3 regions of the Buttiauxella sp. BIGb0471 genome follow, and region 3 is predicted to be linked to each of the others. Evidence: predicted binding sites of a transcription regulator. Region 3 holds the regulator's gene; each other region holds the start of a gene.

What was found. The regulator CRP, encoded in region 3, controls carbon source genes, mostly activating them, when cyclic AMP is high. The targets are predictions, from matches to a motif close to ATGTGANNNNNNTCACAT.
Region 1: the regulator CRP is predicted to act here: its motif matches at 1,038-1,055, upstream of udp (uridine phosphorylase).
Region 2: the regulator CRP is predicted to act here: its motif matches at 1,385-1,402, upstream of hpt (hypoxanthine phosphoribosyltransferase).

Annotation. Positions count from the first base shown of each region.
Region 1 covers NZ_JANUEU010000009.1:61,545-63,817, forward strand. The annotation lists gene M2371_RS20675 (dienelactone hydrolase family protein) at 84-911, opposite strand; gene udp (uridine phosphorylase) at 1,179-1,940, shown strand; gene rmuC (DNA recombination protein RmuC) at 2,075-2,273, shown strand, end outside.
Region 2 covers NZ_JANUEU010000007.1:159,181-161,453, forward strand. The annotation lists gene M2371_RS19415 (glucose/quinate/shikimate family membrane-bound PQQ-dependent dehydrogenase) at 1-1,369, opposite strand, end outside; gene hpt (hypoxanthine phosphoribosyltransferase) at 1,530-2,066, shown strand; gene can (carbonate dehydratase) at 2,119-2,273, opposite strand, start outside.
Region 3 covers NZ_JANUEU010000004.1:14,529-16,801, reverse strand. The annotation lists gene M2371_RS13970 (YccS/YhfK family putative transporter) at 1-327, opposite strand, end outside; gene crp (cAMP-activated global transcriptional regulator CRP) at 518-1,150, opposite strand; gene M2371_RS13960 (OsmC family protein) at 1,465-1,869, shown strand; gene M2371_RS13955 (phosphoribulokinase) at 1,900-2,273, opposite strand, start outside.

The sequences.
Region 1 (2,273 bases), on a different contig from region 3:
GATTAAAAAACAGACTCAAGAGTGTGAGCCAGTACACTTACTATGATTGTGGGTGCGCCCTGGCGACACCAGGGCGCACTCTATTATTTCTTTGCCCCGTAACGCTCGAACCAGCGCAACATGCGCTGCCAGGCATCTTTTGCTGATTCTTCATGGTAGCTCGGACGATAATCTGCATTGAAGGCATGACCTGCTTCGGGATAGACGATAATTTCTGCGTTAGCATTCGCTGCGCGTAACGCCTGGCGCATGGTTTCTACGGTATCCAGCGGTATTCCCGTATCTTGCCCGCCGTAAAGTCCGAGTACCGGTGCATTAAGGTTGATAGCCACATCGACCGGGTGATGTGGAGAATTCAGCGATTTTTCTCCCACCAGTTTACCGTACCAGGCGACCGCCGCTTTCAATTGTGGATTATGCGCGGCGTATAACCATGCGATACGTCCGCCCCAACAAAAACCAGTCACCATCAGGCGGTGCGCATCACCGCCATTTCTCGCTGCCCAGTTGGCTACGTGATCGAGATCTGCCAGAACTTGCGCATCGGGAACTTTAGAAACCAGCCCGCTAAACAGCGTCTGAATATCAGCAAAATCATTAGGATCGCCCTGGCGGAAGTAGAGTTCCGGCGCAACAGCAAGATAGCCTTCTAACGCCAGACGACGGCAAACATCGCGAATGTGTTCATGTACACCGAAAATTTCCTGCACCACAATTACGATGGGTAAAGAGCCTTCAACACCTTTCGGCCGGGCGTGGTAGGCGGGCATATTTTCGCCCTGAGTGGGAATAGATGTTTCCCCTGCCAGAACTCCGTCGTCCGGGGTATGTAATACAGTGGAAGCAAGAGGGGAGGCCGCGGGTGCAAAATTTCCGCCCGGCGATTGACCTGATTGTTGTTCTTCTTTCATTGTCATTATCCTTTTTTAATAGCGCACAGCGGTAACTATAGCCAACCCCGTGCAAATTGAATGAATTTGGGAGTGGTTCGGTGCCTGTTGTTTAGGTATAAGCGCAATGAATGAATACCTGCATAAATGTGATTTTCATCACTATTGCAGTTGAAAATAATGTAACTTGTTTCATTCAAAGTGAAATGCGTCACGAAATTCTTTGCCGGGGTTCTGTACAGTACCTCTAAGCAATGCAAGCCAACCTATTAAACAGAGGAGTCTGTTATGTCCAAGTCTGATGTTTTTCACCTCGGCCTCACTAAAAGCGACCTGCAGGGTGCAACACTTGCCATCGTCCCGGGCGACCCTGAGCGAGTTGAAAAAATCGCTGTACTGATGGACAAGCCGGTCAAATTGGCTGCCCACCGTGAATTTACTACCTGGCGTGCTGAGTTAGACGGCAAGCCAGTGATCGTCTGCTCAACCGGTATCGGTGGCCCGTCTACTTCTATTGCTGTGGAAGAACTGGCGCAACTGGGCATTCGTACCTTCTTGCGTATTGGCACGACCGGTGCGATTCAGCCACATATCAACGTCGGTGATGTTCTGGTGACTACGGCTTCTGTGCGCCTTGATGGTGCCAGCCTGCACTTCGCGCCAATGGAATTCCCAGCGGTTGCTGATTTTGCGTGTACCACCGCTCTGGTTGAAGCTGCGAAATCTATCGGCGCGACCACGCACATTGGCGTGACGGCGTCCTCCGATACTTTCTACCCAGGCCAGGAGCGTTACGACACCTTCTCAGGCCGCGTAGTGAACCGCTACAAAGGCTCCATGGAAGAGTGGCAGCAGATGGGCGTGATGAACTATGAGATGGAATCCGCCACACTGTTGACCATGTGCGCAAGCCAGGGTCTGCGTGCCGGTATGGTTGCAGGCGTGATTGTAAACCGTACTCAGCAAGAAATTCCTAACGCTGAAACCATGAAGAAAACCGAAAGCCACGCGGTGAAAATTGTGGTCGAAGCGGCTCGTCGCTTAATCTAATGCCCCAAAGCCGGTGCAAGCCGGCTTATTTTTACGCTTTGCGTAATGCCTCGCAGGAAATCCCTTTTCATCTGGACATTTATACAGCAGAATTTTATTTTGCTGATGCCTGGTATGACTTTGTGGGAGTGACTGTGGATATTTCTATTTTATTCGGGCTCGGTATTGCGCTGGTGGGTGTTCTGACTGGCTGGTTGCTGGCAAGTTTGCGCGCAGCACAGCGGCAATCCGCACTGTATGAAGAGCAGCGAGAAATCTACGGCGAACTCACTGCTGCCCGGCAAGAATTGCAGCAAAACCAGCACTGGAAAGAGGAATGCGAGCAACTCAATC
Region 2 (2,273 bases), on a different contig from region 3:
CCAGAATGCTGCTGGCATAACGTTCCTGTTCAGGTGTGCGATTCCCGCCCCAGATATCTGGCGTGGTAACACCCATCGGCAGGTACACCAAATCAAGCTTCGCGTCGTAGGCCGCAGGTGCCCAGGAGTTTGGCGAGTTAATGGTGAAGTGGTGTTCATCGCCCGGAACGGTATTCGGGTCTTTCGCACCTGGGTCAAATGCCCACAGCAGCTTGCCGCTGTTCACATCAAAGCCACGAATCACACCAGACGGCTCGCGCGTCGAGTAGTTATCGGTCACAGCACCTGCAATCACGATCACTTTATCGGTGATGATGGGCGGCGAAGTCGGCTCATACATACCTGGTGTAGTGACCGGCATGTTGGTTTGTAGATTCAGAATGCCTTTGTTAGCAAAGCTTTCGCACAGCTGACCGTTATCGGCATTAATCGCAAACAGGCGGCCATCATTCACCGGAAGAATGATTCGACGTGGGCAGTCTGAAACCACATCCGGGCTTGAGTTAGCCGCTGTTGCTTCGTGGTAAGAAACACCACGGCAGGTCACGTGCTGGAACGAAGGGTTGGTATCCAGACGCGGATCGAACTTCCACTTCTGCTTACCGGTGGCTGCATCCAGCGCAAATAATTGCTGGTGCGCAGTACACAGGTACAGCGTGTCGCGGATTTTAATCGGGGTCACTTCGTTCGTGATTTCACCCGGATCGGTAGGGCGTTTCACATCACCAGTCTGGAAGGTCCACGCTTCTTTAAGCTCACCGACGTTTTTATCGTTGATCTGCTTTAAAGGAGAGTAGCGTTGGCCTTCCTGGTTGCGACCATACGCAGGCCAGTCGGCATCCGGAATGGTGGCGCTCGCCGCCGGAGGCGTTTGAGCATCAGCACTGAGCGTGCCGTTGATCTCTTGCGGGTCGTTAAATACCGCCCAGACCAGCCCAATCACGGTGAGCACGAGTACCGCGCCCAATGCCGGAGCCGCACCCGCTGATGGCTTAATCAGCTGACGGTACACAAACGGCAGCAGTAACCACACGCCGAAGAAGAACAGTACGTCTAAACGCGGGGTTAATGCCCAGAAATCGAAACCGACTTCCCAGACAGACCACGCGACGGTGCAAAGCAGTAATACGGCGTAAATCCAAAGTGCCAGAGCTTTACGTTGCCAAAGTAACCATGCGGTGATGAGCATCACCGCGCCTGCAATTGGGTAGTACCAGGACCCACCAATTGCTACTAACCATATCCCGCCAATAAATAAATACAGTCCGCTCAGTACCGCAAACAGGACTGTTAAGGTTGCGATGACTCGCGAACCACTGTTATTTGTTTTCACAATTATCACGCTCTTAAAAGTTTGATAGCAACTCATTATAGTTATTAACAAGTGTGATATTCATCACATAAATGGCTTTTTTACCAATTGGGCACGGGAATGGGTTTTGCTGTTATACTGCTGGCCTGAATATTTTGTGTTGGCTGATATTTGACCGACATCGAATGATTTATTTTTAAATCATATGGTTATAACTATGAAACATACTGTTGAAGTGATGATCCCCGAAGCGGAGATCAAAGCCCGTATCGCTGAACTGGGTCGTGAGATCACTGAACATTATCGTGATAGCGGTAGTGATATGGTGCTGGTTGGCCTGCTGCGTGGCTCATTTATGTTCATGGCGGATTTGTGCCGTGAAGTGCAAGTGCCCCACGAAGTCGATTTTATGACCGCATCGAGTTACGGCAGCGGCATGTCTACCACCCGTGATGTGAAAATCCTGAAAGACCTTGATGAGGATATTCGCGGTAAAGATGTGCTGATCGTCGAAGATATTATCGACTCCGGTAATACCTTGAGCAAAGTGCGTGAGATCCTGAGTCTGCGTGAGCCAAAATCACTGGCTATTTGTACGCTGCTGGATAAACCGGAACGCCGCGAAGTAGACGTGAATGTTGAGTGGGTTGGTTTCGCCATTCCTGACGAGTTCGTAGTCGGCTACGGTATTGATTACGCTCAGCGTTATCGCCATCTGCCGTACGTCGGCAAAGTGGTTCTGCTGGACGAATAAGTCGATAGCATCCATTAAAAAAGGGCCATTAAGGCCCTTTTTGCTATCTGACTTACTGCGAAGGTGTTCTATTCTTATGGCTGATATGGGAGTTTTGCAGGTTTGAAATCCCGCTGCGGTAACCTTGCTCCAGCGATTCGCGGCTGGTAGCGGTGACTTCTAAATCGCGCAGGCGACCATCGTGAATACCGTAAGCCCAACCGTGAA
Region 3 (2,273 bases):
ATGCAGGGAGCTGATTTCTGCTGTGACGCCCAGCAATAGCGCCATCACAGCCAATATCACCGGCAACGGCACGGAGGTATAAAGCAATAAAAGCTGCATGATCAAACTGCTGACGGCAAACAGGCTACCGCCGACGATCAGGCGTTTGAAGAAGCGTTTATGGGGAGTATCAAGCCCTGCAATGTTGCAGCAGGCAGGGACTAAAGAGAAAAGCAGGCCGGACTGGAGATTGCCAAAGAGCAAACCTACTGCCACCGGAAGGCACAGCACCAGCGTTTGCCGCAGTGCGTAGTTAACTTCAGGATGGTAGATCAGTCTTCGCCACATAAACCCTTCTTACTTAAAGCTGCAGCGGCGTTAGCTGCGTTCATCCACCCGAATTACTTACTTGAGTAAGCTCATCGGGATGAACTCACTTGCTGCCTTGCTGCAGCTTCAATTAATCGGGTTTCGGATTTAGTTTTTTAGAGACAAAAAAGGCGTGTTATGAAGCAACACGCCTTTTTTGAGACGGAGATTAACGAGTGCCGTAAACGACGATCGTTTTACCGTGAGCAGAGATCAGATTTTGATCTTCCAGCATTTTCAAGATACGACCAACGGTTTCGCGAGAGCAACCCACGATCTGACCGATTTCCTGACGGGTAATTTTAATCTGCATACCGTCCGGGTGGGTCATTGCATCAGGCTGTTTAGCCAGGTTCAGCAGTGTCTGCGCGATACGACCAGTCACATCCAGGAATGCCAGGTTACCGACTTTCTCAGATGTCACTTGCAGACGGCGAGCCATCTGTGAAGACAGGCGCATCAAAATGTCTGGATTGACCTGAATGAGCTGGCGGAATTTTTTATATGAAATTTCAGCCACTTCGCAGGCACTTTTAGCACGAACCCAGGCACTACGTTCCTGACCTTCTTCGAACAGCCCTAACTCGCCAATGAAATCGCCCTGATTCAGATAGGAGAGGATCATTTCCTTGCCCTCTTCATCTTTGATCAGAACAGCCACAGAACCCTTGACGATGTAATACAACGTCTCAGCCTTTTCACCCTGGTGAATCAGTGTGCTCTTCGATGGATACTTATGAATGTGGCAATGGGACAAGAACCATTCGAGAGTCGGGTCTGTTTGCGGTTTGCCAAGCACCATGCGCGGTTATCCTCTGTTTTATAACTGGCTACCAACGACAGGACGCTAAACATCCTGTCTGGCGTTGCAAGTATTAGAATATTCCCCACCTTGGGGAGATGGCATGCAAGTCATTCTTGCTGCCTGTAATTAGTGATGTCCTCTGCATACATGCATAACGTCAATGTATCGATGTTGCATCTGGATTGTTTTAGCATAGCTTTTGACAAGTGTCTCCTATTGTCTCGTTTCAGCTTGACGCAGGTCGCCTTCCATTGCCAGATTTGCTGAATCTGCGTACTCTGAAAGACAATTTTTTCAACGGGAGAAGCAACATGCAAGCACGAGTGAAGTGGGTTGAAGGGTTAACCTTCCTTGGGGAGTCCGCTTCTGGACACCAGATTCTGATGGACGGTAATTCTGGCGATAAAGCACCCAGTCCGATGGAAATGGTTCTGATGTCCGCTGGTGGTTGTAGCGCAATCGACGTGGTTTCTATTTTGCAAAAAGGCCGCTACAACGTGACTGATTGCGAAGTGAAACTGACCTCCGAGCGCCGCGAGGAAGCGCCGCGTCTGTTCACGCATATTAATCTGCATTTCATCGTGACAGGCAAGGAATTGAAAGATAATGCAGTTTCGCGTGCGGTAGACTTGTCTGCTGAGAAGTACTGTTCCGTTGCGTTGATGCTGGAAAAAGCCGTAAACATCACCCATAGCTACGAAGTGATTGAAGGCTAGAGTGAAGTAAAAGGGCGGTGTTTAGCCGCCCTAATTATTGATATTCCGACCTTCCGCCAGGCGCTTAACTAACGGCGTCATGATCAATTCCATTGCCAGTCCCATCTTGCCGCCCGGCACCACTAATGTATTGATGTGGGAAATAAATGAGCCTTGCAGCATGGCGAGCAAATACGGGAAGTCGATATCATCCAGACCGCGAAAATGAATCACGACAAAACTTTCATCTAAAGATGGAATACCGCGTGCGGCAAACGGGTTAGAGGTATCTACCGTCGGTACGCGCTGGAAGTTGATGTGCGTGCGCGAAAATTGCGGCGTGATGTAGTTGATGTAATCGTCCATCGAACGCACGACGGAATCCATTACTGCTTCACGGGAATGACCGCGCTCGCTGGTGTCGC